Regions from separate parts of the Methylobacterium sp. NFXW15 genome, predicted to be linked through region 3. Evidence: predicted binding sites of a transcription regulator. Region 3 holds the regulator's gene; each other region holds the start of a gene.

Region 1 (4,964 bases), on a different contig from region 3:
GAAGGAGCGTCAGACGCGGCAACGGTCGCTCGCCGTTTGGTGAGAAGAAGCGGAAAAGTGTCCGACCGTCATTGCGAGCGCAGCGAAGCAATCCAGAGGGGCGGGACGTCTTAAGACGAGGCGGATCCCTGGATGGCTTCGCGTTGCTCGCAATGACGGGTTTGGATGGGGTCCCTTGGGCGCTACGACTTGCGGCGCTGCTCGTCGTTGAACTTCAGCATGTCGATGATCGGCTGGTAATCCTTCATGGTCACGGGAGTCAGGCCCTTGTCCTTCCCGTCGGAAAGACGGTCGAAGGCAGCCTTGTCCTTGGTGGGCAGCTCTTCGAAGGCGGTACGGAGCTTCGCCTTCAGGTCGGCGGGCAGGCTGTCCAGCATCGCGAAGGGGCCTTCGGGCAGGAAGTCCGACTTGAAGACCACACGGAAATCCGATTGCTTCATCGGGGTGCCGTCAGCGTTCTTCAGAAGACCCTTGGCCGCCATGCGGGTGACCATGGTGTCGGTCTCGGAGTTCCACAGGTTCGCCGCCGCGTCGGCCGTGCCTTGCGTCAGCGCGAGCACTGCATTCTCGTGGCTGCCCGCGAAGACCGTCTTGCCGAAGAACTTGTCGACCTCGTAACCCGCCCGCTTCAGGAAGAAGCGCGGCGCTTGGTTGCCGGAGGTGGAATTCGGATCGACCAGGGCGAGGTTCTTGCCCTTCAGATCCTCGATCGTCTTGTACGGGCTGTCGGCCTTCACATAGATGACCGAGTAATAGCCCGACACGCCGGTCTCATGCTTCTGGTTGACGATCGGATCGATCTTCACCCCCGTCAGCACGGCGCGGGCGAAGGAGGCCGGGCCGTAGAAGGCGATCTGGATGTTGCCCGCGCGCTGGCCCTCGATCACCGCCGCGTAATCGTTGGCGACGCGTAGCTTGACCGGCACGCCGAGGGACTTGGTCAAGTATTCGGTGAGCGGCGCATAGCGATCCGTCGTGCCGGAGGCGTTCTCGGCCGGGATCACGGCCAGGGTCAGCTCCAGATACTGCGCCTTCCAGGCGTCGTCCGCATGGGCCACGCCACCGAAGAGCCCGAGCGCCAGGGCGGCGCCGGCCAGGGTCCGTCTCGTGATCATCGATCGTCTCCGTTCGCAGGTCATCGTTCCGGCACTTGCCGGTCGAGAGTCGGGCGTTTCCTCAGGTCCGGTCTGTCAGGCGCCGAGGGCCGCGTGATGGGCCGGGCGCGCCGGAATCGTCATGTTCGGAGGCGGCATGGGCGCCTCGTCGTCCAGAACCTCGCCCGCCTCCAGGCCATAGAGGCGGCGGGCCACATCCTCGGTGAGGTCGAAGCCGCGCCCGTCGAACACGACCCGCCCGGCGACGAGACCGATGAGCCGGTCGCAATAGGCGCGGGCGAGATCGAGCGAGTGGAGGTTGCACACCACGGTGATTCCGTAGCGCTTGTTCACATCGGACAGCGCGTCCATCACGAGGCGCGTGTTGCGCGGATCGAGGGAGGCGACCGGCTCGTCCGCGAGGATGATCTCGGGCTCCTGCACCAGGGCGCGGGCGATGGCGACGCGCTGCTGCTGGCCGCCGGACAACTGGTCGGCCCGCACGCCTGCGAACTGGCCCATATCGAACCCGTCGAGGGAGGCCAGCGCCATGGCCTTATCCTCCTCGGACCACATCCGCAGGAGCGAGCGGTGGCTCGGCACATGGCTGAGGCGGCCCATCAGCACATTCGTCATCACGTCGAGACGACCGACGAGATTGAATTGCTGGAAGATCATGGCGCAGCGCGCGCGCCAGTCCCGCAACTGACGCCCGCTCAGGGCGGTGACATTCGTCCCGCCGTGCAGGATGCGGCCGGAACTCGGCTCGGCGAGCCGGTTGATGAGACGCAGCAGCGTCGACTTGCCCGCACCAGACCGGCCGATCACTCCGACGAAGCTCCCCGGCTCGATGCGCAGGGACACGCCGTCCAGAGCGCGACGGTCACCATAGTGGCGCGTCAGATGGTCGATGACGAGCATTCGGGAACCCACAACTTGTGTAGTTCCGTAGACACATCTTGCACGACGATTAGATGACGATTGCCGGCGAAGTATTATTGCGGGACACCGTCGTCTTGGCGGCTTTGCGCAGCGATGACGTCGATCTTCTCTCTCAGACTCCTGGCTGAAGACCTCTCATCGCGCTTGGGAATCATCATCCCGAGCCGGACGCGATCACTCGCTCCATCCGAAGGGGATGCGCGCCAGCAGGCGGAACGGCGCCGCCCCGTCCTGGCGCAGGATGCCGAGAGACCGGATTGTGAGCGGCCCCGCGCCACTCTTCAGGTACGCCTCCGTCAGGCGGGCCTTCCAATCGGCCTGTGCCTCCGGCGGTAGGGCGTCGGTGAGGGTCATGTGAAAGCGGAACTCCTCGAAGACATGGGGGTAGCCCCACCTGTCGAGGAGCGCGCGGGCGCGGGGGCTCAGCCGCTCGGGCTTCCGCTTGGCGATCTCGGCCTCCGTGAGGGGCGCCCGAAGGGGATCGAGGGCCGCGACGCATTCCGCCGCTAGCAGGGCGAGGGCGGCAGGCGCCGCCACCGGCACCAGCGCCAGGAAGCGGCCGAGCGCCGCGACGGCGAGTTCTCCCACCGCTACGGGCGGATGCGCGGCGGCGAGGCGCTGCACGTGCTCCAAAAGATGAGCCTCGGTGCAGCCGGGCACGAGTCGCATTGGCGCCTTCAAGGTCGCGTGGAAGCCGTAGACGCGGGGCGCGACCGTCACGCCCGCGAGATCAGGCAGGTCGGCCGGATGAGCGACGGCCTCCGCGGTGACGTTGTCGATTCCGAGAACCGACCGGCCGAAGTGTTCCAAGGCTGATCCTGCCTCCGGCAAGGCATAGATCGCGTAGCGGGGTTCGCTCATGTCGCTCCCGGGCAGTTACGAGCGCCGTCCTTGCGAGCGCAGTGAAGCAATCCAGGGGCGGTGGGCCGTTGTCCGACTGTCGCGCTGCCCTGGATTGCTTCGCTTCGCTCGCAAGGACGGTGAGGTCAATGTGATCGGATCGGCGCCCGCAGCAGCGCCTGCCCCATGCGCAGCCGCGCGCCCTCGCTCAGGGCCGGATCGAGGGTGTAACCGGGGGGCGCGAGCACGACGATGGTCGAGCCGTGCTCGAACCAGCCCATCTCCTCGCCCCGCGCGAGGGCGGCGGCGCAGGGGAGTACCCGCCCGCCCGTGGTGCGCAGATTGCCGCCCTCGGGCAGAAAGCCGAGCTTCAGCCCGGCGACGAGGATCGCGGCCACCGGCACCAGCGTCATCGCCGCCCCGTCGGGCAACCGGATCCGAATGACCGCGCGCTCGTTGCGGCAGAACAGGGCCTCGACCCGCTTCAGGGCAATGGGGTTCACGTTCCACGTATCGCCCCAGAGATGACGCACCGAGTCGACCCGCAAATCGGCCGGTGCGTGGAAGCGGTGGTACATCCCCGCCGTCAGGCGAAGCGTCGCGTAGGCGCAGCCCTCGTGGGAGCGCGCCAGAGCCTCGTCCTGCACGAGGTCGGCGAGGCGGTAGGCGCTCCCCTTCACCTGCAGCACCTGCCCGGCGGCGACAATGCCGTTCGCCCCGAGGATCGCGTCCGAGGGGCTGACCAGCACGGAGGGGTCCGGGTCGATCCGCCGGGCGCCGGGGCGGAGTTCGCGGATGAAGGCATCGTGCAGGCTCCTGAAGCGGGTCTCCTTCGCATCGGACAGATCGACATCGCAGAACAGCCGCCACAAGCCGATCGAGGCATCCCGCACCAGGGGCTGCTCGATCCGGCTCACCTTGCCCATCACCTGCGTGGCAAGGCGGCGGGGCAGCCGGTTGGTGAGGAGGAAGTTCAGGTCCTCCTGCGCGCTGATGCGGCCGAGACCTTCGCGAAGCGTCATCATCCCGTGAACCGTTCCCGTTAGCCGCGATCCGTGATGGATCCGATTCTCACTTCCCTGTCGGCCGCCGCGGCGGTCGCCCTCGCCCTGCCGCCCGCCGTGCGGCGCCTGCAGCTCTCACGGGCGAAGCACCCGTCGCTGACCGGCCATGCCCGGATGGCCCGGCGAATCGCCCGTCAGATCCCCGCCTATGCCTACGATTCGCGACAGTTCTTCCGTGCCGACGATCCGCCGGAGACGGTGGCGCAGGCGCGCGAAGCCGCCTTCGCCCGGCTGTCGGACCTGTTCCGCACGCGATACGGGAAGAGCCGGGCGGAAACGGAGGGCGTGCGCTCCGGCCTGTCGGACCTTCAATTCACCGGTCTCTACCGGGTACCGTTCCAATTCGCGGAGCCCGTGCGCCGCAACCTCGGCGCGGGCGCCTTCATGGCGGCCTCAGACGGGGTGACGATCACCGATCTCGACGGCAACGCGTTCTACGACCTCGCCGGGTCCTACGGCGTGAACCTGTTCGGGGTCGATTTCTACCGCGCCTGCCTGGAGGACGGTGCCGCCCGCGTCGCGGCCCTGGGGCCGGTGCTCGGACCGCTCCATCCGGTGGTGGCGCACAACGTCGCCCGGCTGAAGGCGATCTCCGGCCTCGACGAGGTGTCGTTCCACATGTCCGGCACCGAGGCGGTGATGCAGGCGGTGCGGCTCGCCCGCTACCACACCGGCAAGCGGCGGATCATCCGCTTCTGCGGCGCCTATCACGGCTGGTGGGGCGATGTGCAGCCGGGCATCGGCAACCCCGTCGCGGCCAACGACACGCTGACTCTCGCCGACATGTCCGAGCGGACGCTGCACGTGCTCGCCACCCGCAAGGACATCGCCTGCATCCTCGTGAATCCGCTCCAGGCGCTCCATCCGAATGCGGGCGCGCCGTCCGATTCATCGCTCGTCGACAGCGCCCGGAATGCTCATTTCGACCGCGCCGCCTATACCGAATGGCTCGCCAAGCTCCGCGAGGTCTGTACGCAGCGGGGCATCGTGTTGATCCTCGATGAGGTCTTCCTGGGCTTTCGCC
Region 2 (4,964 bases), on a different contig from region 3:
CCCTCGTCGAGGATGCGCACGTCGTAGCCCGGCATCGGCACGCAGGTGCTGCCATGCTTCACCGGCAGCAGGCCCAGCCCGATCGGGTTTCCCGCGATCGGCCAACCCGTTTCCGTCTGCCACCAATGGTCGATGACCGGCCGCTCCAGAACCCGCTCGGCCCAGGCGACGGAATCCGGGTCCGCCCGCTCGCCCGCCAGGAACAGCGAGCGGAAGGCCGAAAGGTCGTAGTCGCCGACCAGTTCGCCCTGCGGATCTTCCTTCTTGATTGCGCGCAGAGCGGTCGGGGCCGTGAACAGGCACACCACCTTGTGCTCGGCCAGAACGCGCCAGAAGGCCCCCGCATCCGGCGTGCCTACCGGCTTGCCCTCGTAGAGCACCGAGGTGCAACCGTGCAGGAGCGGCGCGTAGACGATGTAGCAGTGGCCGACGACCCAGCCGATGTCGGAGGCGCAGAAATAGGTCTCGCCCGGCGCGACGCCGTAGAGGTTCGGCATCGACCATGCGAGCGCCACGAGGTAGCCGCCCGTGTCGCGCACGACGCCCTTCGGCTTACCCGTCGTACCCGAGGTGTACAGGACGTAGAGCGGATCGGTCGCATCGACGCTCACGCATTCCGCCTTGGCACCCCTCGCCTTCGCGGCGGCGATGGTCTCGGCCCAGTTCTGGTCCCGCTCCGGCGTCAGCGCTGCCGCGCATTGCGGGCGCTGGAGGATCAGGCAGGCACCGGGCTTGTGCGCCGAGGCGGCGATGGCCGCATCAAGCAACGGCTTGTAGGCCACAACCCGGTTCGGCTCGATGCCGCAGGAGGCGGCAAGAACGACCTTCGGCTGCGCGTCCTCGATGCGTTTGGCGAGTTCGTTCGCCGCGAAGCCTCCGAACACCACCGAATGAACCGCCCCGAGCCGGGCGCAGGCGAGCATTCCGAACAGCGCCTCGGGCACCATCGGCATGTAGAGCACCACGCGGTCGCCCTTGCCGACCCCGAGATCCCTCAGCACGGCGGCGAGCGTCGCGACCTCATCGCGCAATTCGCCATAGGTGATGGCGCGCTTCGTGCCGCTGACGGGTGAATCGTAGACGATGGCGTTCTGGTCCCGGCGGTCGCCATCGGCGTGCCGGTCCACGGCGTTGTAGCATGCGTTGAGCCGTCCATCCGGAAACCAGCGGCCGTAGGGATCCTGGTCCGGGTCGAAGGCGCGCTTCGGCGCACGGTCCCAGTCGAGTGCCCCGGCCGCACCGAGCCAGAACGTCTCGGGATCGCGCATGGAGGCCGCATGGGTCTCAGCGTAGCGGCTGGCTGTCGTCATCGATTCGGCGCTTCCTCGCGGCCCGCTCTCCGGCGGTGGCGTGAAGGTAGCTGATTCGGCTGCTCGGGGGAGTCAAGCGAGGCTCGTCCCTTTGGGCAGTCAGGCCGCCGTCGCCGTCATCGGCTCGCCGGTCACCCGAAACGAAAAACCGCGCCGCCCGGAAGGACGACGAGGCCTTTCGCGATGTCTGGGTCGTGTCAGTGCAGGGTGCCGTTGGCCTGCAGCCGGTTCATCTCGTCCTTGAGGTGAAGCTTCCGGCGTTTGAGTTCGGCAATATGCTGGTCGCTAGACGAGGGCTTGTGGATGGCCTCCTGAATCTCACGCTCGAGGGCTTCGTGCTTCCGGGCGAGTTGGCTCAGATGCGTCTGCAGCGACATGAGGCGAATCTCCTGTCATCGTTCTGACACCGTCAGACTGGCACAGGTTCGCGCACCTGTCGAAGCGTTTTCGCTGGGCATCCTTTCACAAGGGTTGTACCCATCGCTTGCTCCCCGCTGAGGCGTGACGCATGCTTCTGACCTTCGAAGGGTGTTCGGTTTCCCAGGGTGTGATGGCGGCTGAGTCGGGTGACAACGGACAGGCTGACCTCGAATCCGAGCTCGCCCGCCTCCGCGAGGAACATCGCGACCTCGACAGTGCCATCGACGCGCTGGAGCGGAGCGTGGCCGGAGACCAACTCCAGATCCAGCGCCTGAAGAAGCGCAAGCTCACCTTGCGCGACCGCATTTCCTACATCGAGGACATGCTGACGCCGGACATCATCGCCTGAACGCGGCGGGTTCGCGGACCCTACGCCTTGCGATCCGCGATCCGCGCGGTTAAGCGCCCTCTTTTGCCGGAACCAAGCATGTCGGCGCCTCCCGTCGCGATCATCATGGGCAGCCAGTCGGACTGGGCAACCATGATCCATGCCGCGCAGACCCTCGATGCGCTGGCCGTGCCCTACGATGCCCGCATCGTCTCGGCGCACCGCACGCCGGACCGCCTCGTGGCCTTCGCCAAGGGCGCCCGCGACGCGGGTTTCAAGGTGGTGATCGCGGGCGCGGGCGGGGCGGCGCACCTGCCGGGCATGGCCGCTTCGATGACGAGCCTGCCGGTCTTCGGCGTGCCGGTCGAATCGAAGGCCCTCTCGGGCCAGGACAGCCTTCTGTCCATCGTGCAGATGCCTGCGGGCGTGCCGGTCGGCACCCTGGCCATCGGCCGGGCGGGTGCGGTCAACGCGGCGCTGCTGGCTGCGGCGGTGCTTGCCCTCTCGGACGAGGCCCTGGCGGGCCGCCTCGACGCGTGGCGCGCCGCGCAAACCTCCTCGGTGGCCGAACGGCCGGAGACTCAAGGTCCGTGACGACTCGTGCGATCGCCCCCGGCTCGGTGCTCGGGATCGTTGGTGGAGGCCAACTCGGCCGGATGATCGCCCTGGCGGCGGCGAACCACGGGCTCAAGGTCCATGTGTACGCGCCCGATGCGGACAGCCCGGCTTTCGACGTCGCCGCGCGCACGACCTGCGCCGCCTATGACGACGAGGCGGCGCTCGCTGCCTTCGCGGCCTCCGTCGATGTCGTGACCTACGAGTTCGAGAACATCCCCCGCGCGACTGCGGAGGTGCTGGCGCGCCACGCGCCGCTGCACCCCAATGCCGACGCCCTGGCCACCACGCAGGACCGGCTGTCGGAGAAGGCGTTCATCAATCGTCTCGGCATTCCGACCGCGCCGTTCCAGGCGGTCGACACTCCCGACGATCTCGCGCGCGCGCTGGACGTCATCGGTCTGCCCTCCGTGCTTAAGACTCGGCGCTTCGGCTATGACGGCAAGGGCCAGCGGATGATCCGCGAACCCTTCGAGGGCGACCGGAATGCGATCTTCGCCGAGTTCGGCGGCGCGCCGCTGATTCTCGAAGGCTTCGTGCCGTTCGAGCGCGAAGTCTCCGTCGTGGCTGCTCGAGCCGCGGACGGGAGTTTCGCTGCCTTCGACCTCTGCGAGAACGAGCACCGCAACCACATCCTCGCCTTCACCCGCGTGCCCGCTCAGGGCGTGTCGCCGGAGACGGCCGAGGAGGCGGTCCGCATCGCCCGCAGCATCGCGGACGCGCTCGATTATGTCGGCGTGCTGGCGGTGGAGATGTTCCTCGTGCGCGAGGGCGGGGAGCGCCTCGTCGTCAACGAGATCGCCCCGCGCGTCCATAATTCCGGCCATTGGACCATTGAGGGCGCCCTGTCCTCGCAGTTCGAGCAGCATGTGCGCGCGGTCTGCGGCTGGCCGCTGGGCAGCGCGGCCCGCACCGGCGGCCTGCCGTGCGAGATGGAGAACCTGATCGGCGATCAGGTCGATGCATGGCGCGCCCTGCTGGCGGAGCCCGGTGCGCATCTTCACCTCTACGGGAAGGGCGAGTCGCGCCCCGGCCGCAAGATGGGCCACGTGACCCGCCTCAAGGTCTGATCGCGACCGATCCCTGAGGCCGGTGTGCCACACCTGTAGGCCCGTGAGGCCGCCGGAGCGCCGGATTTCGCGGGGCGATGGCGCGGGCCATACCTTCGCCACATCCCGCCGCTTCCAACGATTCCAAGGTTCGCCCGGCCGTGATCGCGGCCCGGCTTAAGGGGGCATTCACCGCCTTGCGCGAATTTGCGCGCGGATTGCCGGAACCGGTCGCTGAGCGCCGGGGCGGACGGGGTTTAGGTCGGGGCACCGCGGGACAGGGTGGCTCCCGGGAGAATGGGGCGATGACGCAACGCAACGGGCTCGTTTCGAAGGCTGCGCTGGTCGGCGCGGCGGCGATCGCGGCTGCGGGGCTGGCGGGCTGCGAAACCGTGGGCTCCGCCGCGGGCGCGCGCCAGTACGCGGTCCTCGAAACGGATACGACGGGGGCCACGTCGAGCAACATCGCCTCCCTGTCGGAGGTCGTGCAGCGCAACCCCAATGACGCCGCCGCCTACACGACGCGCGGCGCCGCCTATGCTCGCGCTGGCCAGTTCAACGAGGCCATCGCCGATTTCACGAAGGCGATCCAGCTCGATCCGAATTCGGCCTCGGCCTACAACAACCGCGCGCTGGCGAGCCGCCAGATCGGCCGGGACTCTGCGGCCCTTCAGGATTTCTCGAAGGCCATCGCCATCGATCCGAACTACGGCCCGGCCTATATCGGCCGCGCCAATGTCGAGCGCGCGCAGGGCAACCTCGACGGCGCCCTCGGCGACCTCAACGTCGCGATCCGCCTGAGCCCGGAATCGGCCGAGGCGTATCATGCCCGCGGCCTCGTCAAGCAGAAGCAGGGGCTCGACACCCAGGCGATCGCTGATTTCGACGCCGCGATCGACCGCAACCCCTTCGTCTCGGCGCCCTACGCCGCACGCGGCCAGAGCCTGATCGCCACGAACCAGTATCCGAAGGCGATCGAGGACTACAACGCGGCGCTCAACGTGAACAACAAGGACGCCACGTCCTGGGCCTATCGCGGCTTGGCTTACGAGAAGTCCGGCCAGCGCAAGGAGGCGTTGGAGAACTACCAGCGCGCCGCCGGCATCGACGCGAACAACGCCGTCGCCAAGTCCGGCCTGTCGCGCCTCCAGGGCGGTCTCGGCTCCGTCTTCAACTGAAGCGTCCGCCCTCGGCGGCGAGTCTCGCCAGCAGCGGGGCGGGTTTCAGGGTGTCGTCGCCGGT
Region 3 (4,964 bases):
GACGTGGAAGGCGGCCTCGGCGGGCATCGTGACGGGCATCATCCTGGCGCTGGCCCGCATCGCGGGCGAGACCGCGCCGCTCCTGTTCACGGCGCTCAACAACAATTCCTGGTTCTCGGCCAACCTCATGGGCGGCGTCGCGAACCTTCCGGTGATGATCTACCAGTTCGCGCTTTCGCCCTATCCGAACTGGCAGGGTCTCGCCTGGGCCGGCGCCCTCCTGATCACCGGGACCATCCTGGCCCTGTCGATCGTCGCCCGCATCGTGATCAAGCCCCAGCGTTCCCGCTGACCCCGCGTGACGTACGATCCCACCACGAGGACATGACGATGAACGCCGCCTCCGCAAGGCCGACAGGTGCCATGGGCCACAACGCCCCTGCCGCCGGCCGGGCCGTCCGCATCGCCGTGAAGGACCTGAACTTCTACTACGGGTCGTTCCACGGCCTGAAGAACGTCAACCTCGACTTCTACGATCGGCAGGTGACGGCGCTGATCGGCCCCTCGGGCTGCGGAAAGTCGACCCTGCTGCGGTGCTTCAACCGCATCTACAGTCTCTACCCGGAGCAGCGCGCCGAGGGGCAGATCCTGCTCGACGGGCGCAACGTGCTCGATTCGAACGTCGACCTGAACGAGCTGCGGTCACGCATCGGCATGGTGTTCCAGAAGCCGACGCCGTTCCCGATGTCGATCTACGACAATGTCGCCTTCGGCCTGCGCCTCTACGAGAAGCTGCCCAAGGCGGAGCTCGACGTCCGTGTCGAGGAATCCCTGCGCAAGTCCGCCCTCTGGGACGAGGTGAAGGACAAGCTCAAGCAGCCCGGCACCGGCCTTTCCGGTGGCCAGCAGCAGCGCCTCTGCATCGCCCGCACCGTGGCGCAGCGTCCGGAGGTGATCCTGTTCGACGAGCCGACCTCGGCCCTCGACCCGATCTCGACCGGCCGCATCGAGGAGCTGATGGAGCAGCTGCGCGACGAGTTCACCATCGTCATCGTCACGCACAACATGCAGCAGGCGGCCCGCATCTCGCAGTACACGGCCTTCATGTATCTCGGCGAACTGGTCGAGTTCGACCAGACCAACAAGATCTTCATGAACCCCACCGAGCGCCGCACCCAGGACTACATCACCGGCCGCTTCGGCTGAGCCACAGATCAGGATTCGCGGAGGTCTCGCCATGCCCGGCCATATCGTCACGTCCTACGACACGGACCTAGAGGACCTGCGCCGGTCGATCTCGGAGATGGGCGGCGTCGCCGAGAAGATGACCGGCGAGGCGACCCTCGCCCTCGCCCGCAAGGACGAGAACCTCGCCCAGGCGGTGATTCTGGCCGACAAGCGGCTCGACACGCTCCAGCGCGAGATCGAGGAGAAGGCGGTCCTGCTCATCGCCCGCCGCCAGCCCATGGCGGTGGACCTCCGCGAGACCATCTCGGCCATCCGCGTCTCGGGCGATCTCGAGCGCATCGGCGACCTCGCCAAGAACGTCGCCAAGCGTGTCACCGCCATCGCCGACCAGTCGCCCGCGCAGAAGATCGTGCTCGGCGTACGCCACATGAGCGACCTCGCCGAGGGGCAGCTCAAGGACGTGCTGGACGCCTATGCGAGCCGTGACATCAAGGCCGCCCACGACGTGTGGGAACGGGACGGCGAGATCGACGCCCTGTACAATTCCCTGTTCCGCGAACTCCTGACCTACATGATGGAGGATCCGCGCAACATCTCGTTCTGCACGCATCTCCTGTTCTGCGCCAAGAACGTGGAGCGCATCGGCGATCACACCACCAACATCGCCGAGACTATCCATTATCTTCAGACCGGCGAGATCTTCATGGGCGAGCGCCCGAAGAACGACGCCTCGAACTACACGACGGTCGTGCCGGGCGCCTAAGAGCTCCTCATAGAACTCCCGTTCACCGGGAGTTCTCCCCCTGGCCTCGACGGCTTAGCGGGAATTTTGTGAGAGGCTCTCAGGCCCGGCAGGACCTGACCCATCGACGGCGCGGCCCTCGCTCAGGAAGGCCGCGCGGCGTAACAGCGTTGCCCGGACCCCTCGGTCGCCTTCGGCCGGGGGCATCCGGCGTGGAATGGACCACCGGCCATGCGTGTCCTGATCGTCGAGGACGAAGAGGCGCTCACCACCCTCCTGCGGTACAATCTGGAGGCAGAGGGCTTCAGCGTCGATTCCGCCGCGCGGGGCGACGACGCCGAGTTGCTGCTCGCCGAGCGCACCCCCGACCTCGTCCTGCTCGACTGGATGCTTCCGGGCCTGTCGGGCATCGAACTCTGTCGCCGCATCCGGGCGCGTCGCGAGACCGAGCGTCTGCCGGTCATCATGCTCACCGCCAGGGGCGAGGAAGGCGACCGGGTACGCGGCCTCGGCACCGGTGCGGACGATTACATCGTCAAGCCGTTCTCGGTGCCGGAATTGCTGGCGCGGGTGCGCGCCCTCCTACGCCGCGCCAAGCCCGCCCATGTCGCCGACCGGTTGGCGGCGGGTGACATCGAGCTCGACCGCACCGGTCATCGCGTCCGGCGCGGCGGCACCGAACTCCATCTGGGGCCGACCGAGTTCCGGCTGCTCGAATTCCTGATGCTCAGCCCCGGCCGGGTCTTCTCCCGCGAGCAATTGCTCGACGGCGTGTGGGGCCACGACGTCTATATCGACGAGCGCACCGTGGACGTGCATGTCGGCCGCCTGCGCAAGGCGCTCAACGGGCCGCGCCAGACCGACCCGATCCGCACCGTGCGCGGCTCGGGCTACGCCTTCGACGAGACCTTCTCCCTCGAAGCGTGATCTAGCGGACCGCGGCCGTGCGGTCGGGGATGGCGGACAGGGCGTCCAGCACTGTGCCCTCCGTGAGGATCTGCGGCAGCACCTGCGGCTCGCCCTGCGTGTAGAGCAGGTAGAGCGGCACGCCGCTGCGGCCGTGTTCTTCGAGCAGACGGGTGATCTCCGGGTTCTGGTTGGTCCAGTCACCCTTCAGGTAGGTGACGCCCTTGGCCCGCATCGCCGCCTGAACGGACGGTCGCGACAGCGAGGTGGTCTCGTTGACGGCGCAGGTGATGCACCACGCCGCCGTCAGGTTCACGAAGACCGGGCGCCGCGCGTCGCGCAAGGTATCGAGCCGCGTCCGGCTGAACGGCTCGGTGCCCTCGGAAGCGGCCTGCGCCGTCGACAGGGCAGGCTGCTGCGACAGGCCGAAGCCCAAAGTCACCACGGCGATGACCGCGAGGCCGGCCAACCCCTGGAAGATTCGCTCCCCGAGGGGAGTCGCGTTGCGGCTGCGTTCCCAGGCCCAGGCCGCGAAGCCCACGAGCACGACGCCGATGAGCGCTGCGAACAGGCCGCGCGCATCGACCTGCTGCGCCAGCACCCAGATCAGCCACGCCGCCGTGGCATAGACCGGGAAGGCAAGCGCCTGCTTCAGCGTCTCCATCCATGCGCCGGGGCGGGGAAGGATCCGTACGGCGCCGGGCCACAGGGTCAGAGCGAGGAAGGGCAGCGAGAGGCCGAGCCCGAGGGCGGCGAACACCGCCAGCGCCACGGCGGGTCCCTGCGTCAGCGCGAAGCCCACCGCCGCGCCCATGAAGGGAGCGGTGCAGGGAGTGGCGACGAGCGTTGCGAGCACGCCGGTGAAGAACGAGCCCGAGAGTCCGGCCCGGCGGGTCAGGCCGTCGCCGATCCCCGCGAATCGCCCGCCGAGGGAGAACACCCCCGACAGGCTCAAACCCACCGCGACGAGCAGATAGGCAAGACCGGCCACGACCGGCGGCGATTGCAATTGGAAGCCCCAACCGAGGCTCGCCCCGCCGCCCTTCAGACCGATCAGCAGCCCGGCAAGCCCAAGGAAGCTCGCGAGCACGCCCGCCGTGTAGGCGAGGCCGTGAAGCCGCACCCGCCCCAGACTCTCGCCCGACTGGCGGACGAGGCCGAGCACCTTGATCGAAAGGACCGGGAAAACGCAGGGCATCAGGTTGAGAATAAGCCCGCCGAGCAGCGCGAGACCGATCGCTGCCAGGAGCGTCGGCTGGTCCGCCGGCTGGGAAGGGGCGCCGGAGGATGCGGGAGTGCTCGCGGACGGCATGGCCGAGGGCACCGCCGCGGGCTCGTCGCCATAGGCGAAGGCGAGGCGCACGACGCCGTTGCCGGTCTCTTCCTCCACCGTCAGCACGCCGGGCAGGGACCCGGGGAAGGTCTTGTCGTCCCCCCGCGCCAAGGTGAGATGCAGACCCTGGTCATCGACGCTCAGCGTCTGTTCGGCGGCGTTGTCGATCGCCGTCTCGCCATAGGGGAAATAGGCAGCGGATTTGATCGAATCCGGCTTCAGGCCGCTCGCGGCGAAATCCAGGCGGATCCGGTCGCCCTCGCGGGAAAGACGCTGTGGCCAGACCGGCGCGACGGGCAGGGCGGCCCGCGCGCGGGCGAACAGGGCAGCGTTGGCCGGATCGGGCGTCGCCTTGCCGACCGGCAGAGTCAGGCTCAGATCGGCCGAGCCCGGAATGCACTCCGTCTCGCAAACGAGATAGGTCAGCTTGCCCGCGAGCCGCACCGGTTCGGCCGGATCGAGGCTCGGCGGCGGCGAGACCGGCACGAGGAGCGTCACCTCGCCCTCGTAGCCGTAGTTCATCAGCGTCGCGATCGGGATGCGGTGCGGCGCGGGCCAGCGGAGGCCCCCGGTGCCGAACCCGGCGGGCAAAGTCCACGTGATCTCCGGCGGAAGGCCGGAATCGCCGGGATTGCGCCAGTAGACGTGCCAGCCGGGCTTCAGCGTCATCGTGACGGCGAGGGTGAAGGGCGTGCCGCCCGCAACCGCCTGCGGCTCCGCCGCGAGGCTCGCCCGCACGAGATCGGCGGGCGGACGCAGGCCCTGAGCCTGGGACGGGCCGAGACTCGAAGCGAAGCCGAGGCAGGCAAGGAGCAGGAGAAGGCGGGCGATCATGCGAAACTCTTCGCGCCGGAT
Region 4 (4,964 bases), on a different contig from region 3:
CAGCATGAGCGTCGTGGCGATCCGGCCTTCCGCTTCCGCGATCGGCACGTAATCGACCTTGTTGCGGGTGAGCATCTGCGAGGCCTGCTTCGGCGGCATCACCATTTCCGGCAGATGCTCCGGCATGAACTGCTTGCGCTGGAGCGCCGAGGTGCCGTGCTCCCGATGGAAGGTGTGGAAGTCGGCGCAGAGGTCGCGTAGGCGAACGCCGCGATAGCGGTTCGGGCGCCGACCGACGAATTGCGGCATGGCCTCCTCCAGAAGCACGTTGTCGTCGTGCAGCCGCTTGAAGGCGACGAGCCCGGAGATCAGCGTGCCGGCCTTGGACGATTCCACGCCCGGGGTCAGCAGGAAGAGCAGCGAGTTCAGATCGTTCTTCTCGGCGACGATCCGGTTCTCACGCAGGTATTGCGCCACGATCGGCGCAGGCACGCCATGCGCGGCATAGGCGCCGGTCTTCCGGTCGAAACCGGGGGTGAGCACCGTCAGCTTGTTCGGATCGGTGATCGCGTAGCCCGGCGCTACGTGGGTGAAGCCGTGCCAGGACGCGCCGGGGGTCAGCTCCCAGTAGCGGGCATCCGAAGCGAGCACGTCGGTCGGCAGGCTCTCCCAGGTCTGCTTGCCCTCCGGTCCGTTCACCCGGTCGGGCACGAAGGGATCGAAGAACCAGCGGCGGGCGGGATCGGCCTCGTTCTCCTCGAATTCGCGGCGGATGGCACGGACCTTCTTGCGCCACTCGATGCCGAGGCGGATCGTGTCGTCCCACAGGATCATGCCCGAGCGGCCCTTCATCATCTGCGCGCCGACATCGAGCGAGGCGAAGAGCGGGTAGAAGGGTGAGGTCGAGGCGTGAACGAGGAAGCTCTCGTTGAGCCGCTTGTGCTCCACCCGCCGGGTCTGGCCGCGCAGGTGGCTGTCCTTGGTATGGATCTGCGAGGCCTGGCTGAAGCTCGCGAGCTGCTTGTGGGTCGATTGCGTGGCGACGATGCCCGGCGAGGTCTCGTCGAGGCCGGTCAGCCCCATGGCGTAGCGCCCCTGGAACAGGGGGTGGAACTTCATGAAGCCCGCCCAGGCCTCGTCGAACAGGATGTAGTCGCAGAGATGGCCGATCTTCTGCACGATCATCCGGGCATCGTAGATCGTGCCGTCATAGGTGCATTGCTCGATCACCGCGACGCGGAACGGCCGCTCCCGGCGCCACGCCTCCCGGTCCTTCACCAGCGGGTTGGTGCGGATCTTCTCGCGGATGCGCTGCTCGTCCAAAGCCTCATGGCAGATCGGGCCGATCAGCCCGAAAGCGTTCCGGTCCGTTTCCAAAAAGATCGGGATGCCGCCGCCGAGGAACAGGGCGCCGTGATGGGCGGCCTTGTGGTTGTTGCGGTCGAACAGGACGAGATCGTCTTCGGCCACGAGGGACGACAGCACGATCTTGTTGGAGGCCGAGGTGCCGTTGAGGACGAAGTAGGTCTTCTCCGCGCCGAAGATGGCGGCGGCCTCCTTCTGCGCCTTGAGCGCCGGGCCCTCGTGGGTCAGCAGGTCGCCGAGGTCGAGGACCGAGTTGTCGAGGTCGTCGCGAAAGATCGCTTCGCCCAGATGCTCGACGAAGATGCGGCCGATCGGCGAGCGATTGTAGAAGATGCCGCCATTGTGGCCGGGGCAGGTCCAGAGCTGATTGCCCTTCTCGGCATAGTCGACCAGCGCGCCGAAGAACGGCGTCTTCAGGGTCTCGGCATATTGCGTCACCCGGCTGACGAGGCCGCGGGCGATGAATTCCGGCGTCTCTTCCGCGAGGAAGATGTAGCCGTCTATGAAGTCCAGCAGCTCGACCGGAATGTCCTCCAGCCGCTTGCGGCGGACCATGATGACGATCGGCATTTCGAGGCCGCGTCGGCGCATCATGTCGATGAGGGCGGCGGCCTTTCCGTCGAGACCGCGCTTGCCCCAATCCACCACGAGGCACCCCACCGCCGCATCGGTCTGCACGGCGATGGCCGCGTCCTCGACGCGGCGGGCGCGCACCACCTCGAAGCCGCGCTGCTCGACCGCCGACACGATCTGATTGACGCGCGCGCCCTCGAGATCGTCCGGATCGAAGGCCGGGGTGCACATCAGGACGGTAAAGCGGCGGTGGAAGTCCATGCGCGGAAGCCCTTTGGCAAAGCGGTTTGTCCCGTGCCTTGGCGGGTTGTCTGTGACGGTTCGATGACCAAGGCGCACGGGGGCGATCAGTTCGCCGTCATTGCGCGCGTGATGGGCGGGGTTACAGCGGCAGTCTCATCCGGTGGCGGTGGGAGCCGTCGATGAATTCGAGCCCCCCCGCCGCGCTGTACATGTGCATGCGCGATCCCCGCCAATCGCTGCCCGCGCTCAGGTAAGTCTCGATGCGCTGGGCGAATCCGTCCTCATCGAGTTGCAGGATCCGTGCGAGGCCGAGCGCCGCGCCGTAGCTGCCCCGGCAATCCTGCACCGGACGGATCAGCTTCCCATTCCGCAGGACGATGGGACCTGCGGGCCTCGCGGAGGCGATGTCGATCAGGACGGGATTGCGCGGATGGGCCGTCCAGGGCCCCCGGAAATCGTCCGCCGACCAGAGATAGAGCGAATCCGAATAGGATCCGCCGCCCGGGCGAACCGTGGCGAACAGCCACCAGCGGCCGTGATGGCGGAGCAGGGTGGCGTCGCTCGCGACCACGCCCGCTACCAGCACCGCCTCGTGCACCCAGCCGCCGGGGAATCGCGTCGCCCGGTACAGGTCGATCGTGGCCGAGCGGCTCGATTCGGGGATCATCCAGACCTCCCCACCGGACTCGAACACGAAGGGATAGGACAGGTGCGTGTCGCGTTCGAGCACCGGCTCGGGGCGGCCCACCGGACCGTGCGGCCCGAAGCGCACCGCCGAGATCACGCCCTTGGCGCGGGCATATTCGAATTCTTCCACGAAGAGCGTCACCACCCCGCCTCGGGCGATGGCGACCGGGTCGGCGTAGAAGCGCCGCCCATCATCGGGCAGATCGGTCCAGCCGCCCGGCGGATGACGGCGCAGGTCGATGAGGTCCGGCCCCTCCACCCGGCGCCAGCCAACTCGCCACCGCTCGCCGTGGAAGCACAGGCCGTAGAGGTGGCGGGCGATCTGCCGTCCGAGATTCCGGGCGGCCCGGCTCCGGGCGGTCCAGGCGTCGATGTCGAAGGGGGCGGGCCGGGTGAGCCGGGGGACGTCGCCCTCCGGCAGATCGCGCGAGGCGCCGCCGGACAGGGCGGCCTCGATGAGCGTGATCGTGCGGGCGAGGTAATCCTCGAAGGCGACGAGCATCACCCTCTGCGATTCCGCGCCGAAGCGCCCGACGGCGACCGTCTCCCCCGGCCCGTCGCGCAGGGCGAAGACCGGCGCGCGACCGGCGAAGAGGGCTGCCAACATTCCCGCCTCACCGGGAACGCCATCGACATCGAGCCGCCATGTCCGGGCGGCATCGTCCTCGGGCCGCCCACCGCACAGGTCGATGACCAGATCAGGCGCGCCCGCCCTTGTAACCTCATAGGGAGCCAGCGCGAGGGGCGCGGCGGGGGTGGCGAGCCCCGGCCGCGGTAGGCCGTGGATCGTCGCCTCGAGCCGGAACAACAATTCGGCGTTGCCCGGCAGGGCGGGCGCCACGCCCTCCACCGTCTCGACGCTGAGCCGGCAATCGTCTCGCTGCGCAAGGCGCTCCAGGAGCCGCAGGTGCCAACCGCGCAGGGCTGCGCGGTCGAACCGCACGCGCACATGGCGCACGGGCCGCGACAGGGGAGACGGATTCCGCGCTGCAGCGAGGGCGGAACTCTCCAAGGCAATCATCGACAGTTCTTGTGGCGTGACGAGACGTCCGTTCGCGGCTTCCACGCCTTCCGGCGGAAAGCTGAGCGTTGTCGTCCCGTCATCTCAACCGGTCCCGGCCGCCCAATTCTTGTTTTCGCCAAGACCTTCCGCAGCCGCAACGGTCCTGTCGCGGAGCATCATTGTGGATTTGAAGGGCGAGGTCCAGCCGTTCTCCGCCGAGGATCACACCCGGCCGACGGGAAAGCGGGGACACCGCAGTATCGCGCCGCGCGGGAAACGGCGCCTGACCAGTGAATGCGAACGGGATTTCCCGCGGCAAACCAGTAACAGCGGCGCTCCGTGGCCTCGTTCCTGCCCGGTTCGCGAGCCATGACCGTTGACAGGATAGCCCTGCCCTCGCCACATCCACCTCATGAACGCCGAAACGACAACCTCCGAGTCCGGCGCGGCCAAGCCCCCGCTCCACATCCTGCTCTGCGCCCCGCGCGGCTTCTGCGCCGGCGTGGTGCGCGCCATCGACGTGGTCGAGCGTGCGCTCGCCATCCATGGCCCGCCCGTCTATGTCCGCCACGAGATCGTCCACAACAAGTATGTGGTCGAAAGTCTGAAGCGGAAGGGCGCCGTGTTCGTCCGCGAGCTGGACGAGGTGCCGGATGGCAACGCCCCGGTGATCTTCTCCGCCCACGGCGTCGCCAAGACGGTGCCGGCCAACGCCGATTCGCGCGGACTCACCACCATCGACGCGACCTGCCCCCTGGTGACCAAGGTCCACCGCGAGGCGGAGATCCACCACAAGCGCGGGCGCCACGTGCTGCTCGTCGGCCATTCCGGCCATCCCGAGGTGGTGGGCACCATGGGCCAGTTGCCGAAGGGTTCGATCACCCTCGTGGAGGATGTCGATCAGATCGAGGCCCTGACCCCGGCCGATCCGAACAACCTCGCCTGGGTGACGCAGACCACCCTCTCGGTGGACGACACCCGCCACGTGGTCGAAGCCCTGAAGCGGAAGTTCCCGAACATCACCGGGCCGCACAAGGACGACATCTGCTACGCCACCACCAACCGCCAGGAGGCGGTGAAGCATGTGGCGCCGCTCGTCGACGCCTTGATCGTCGTCGGCTCCTCGAATTCCTCGAACTCGCAGCGCCTGCGC

The links. Region 3 encodes PhoB, which activates phosphate uptake and scavenging genes when phosphate is short. Its sites were predicted from a motif close to TGTCATNNANCTGTCAT; they were not measured.
Region 1: a site for PhoB is predicted at 2,058-2,074, ahead of phnC (phosphonate ABC transporter ATP-binding protein). Genes of this name have one in related genera too.
Region 2: a site for PhoB is predicted at 1,701-1,717, ahead of J4O73_RS14885 (YdcH family protein). Genes of this name have one in related genera too.
Region 4: a site for PhoB is predicted at 2,192-2,208, ahead of J4O73_RS03050 (Orn/Lys/Arg decarboxylase N-terminal domain-containing protein). Genes of this name have one in related genera too.

What each region holds. Positions count from the first base shown of each region.
Region 1 covers NZ_JAGEKG010000001.1:213,359-218,322, forward strand. The annotation lists gene phnE (phosphonate ABC transporter, permease protein PhnE) at 1-22, opposite strand, end outside; gene phnD (phosphonate ABC transporter substrate-binding protein) at 183-1,115, opposite strand; gene phnC (phosphonate ABC transporter ATP-binding protein) at 1,191-2,015, opposite strand; gene J4O73_RS01065 (DUF1045 domain-containing protein) at 2,211-2,897, opposite strand; gene asd (archaetidylserine decarboxylase) at 3,023-3,898, opposite strand; gene J4O73_RS01075 (aminotransferase class III-fold pyridoxal phosphate-dependent enzyme) at 3,935-4,964, shown strand, end outside.
Region 2 covers NZ_JAGEKG010000006.1:95,491-100,454, forward strand. The annotation lists gene J4O73_RS14880 (propionyl-CoA synthetase) at 1-1,310, opposite strand, end outside; gene J4O73_RS14885 (YdcH family protein) at 1,508-1,687, opposite strand; gene J4O73_RS14890 (YdcH family protein) at 1,861-2,079, shown strand; gene purE (5-(carboxyamino)imidazole ribonucleotide mutase) at 2,158-2,652, shown strand; gene J4O73_RS14900 (5-(carboxyamino)imidazole ribonucleotide synthase) at 2,649-3,743, shown strand; gene J4O73_RS14905 (tetratricopeptide repeat protein) at 4,028-4,900, shown strand; gene J4O73_RS14910 (3-hydroxyacyl-CoA dehydrogenase NAD-binding domain-containing protein) at 4,893-4,964, opposite strand, start outside.
Region 3 covers NZ_JAGEKG010000008.1:240,019-244,982, reverse strand. The annotation lists gene pstA (phosphate ABC transporter permease PstA) at 1-292, shown strand, start outside; gene pstB (phosphate ABC transporter ATP-binding protein PstB) at 364-1,146, shown strand; gene phoU (phosphate signaling complex protein PhoU) at 1,178-1,891, shown strand; gene phoB (phosphate regulon transcriptional regulator PhoB) at 2,102-2,797, shown strand; gene J4O73_RS18730 (protein-disulfide reductase DsbD family protein) at 2,799-4,943, opposite strand.
Region 4 covers NZ_JAGEKG010000001.1:632,493-637,456, forward strand. The annotation lists gene J4O73_RS03050 (Orn/Lys/Arg decarboxylase N-terminal domain-containing protein) at 1-2,139, opposite strand, end outside; gene J4O73_RS03055 (glucosamine inositolphosphorylceramide transferase family protein) at 2,261-3,829, opposite strand; gene ispH (4-hydroxy-3-methylbut-2-enyl diphosphate reductase) at 4,224-4,964, shown strand, end outside.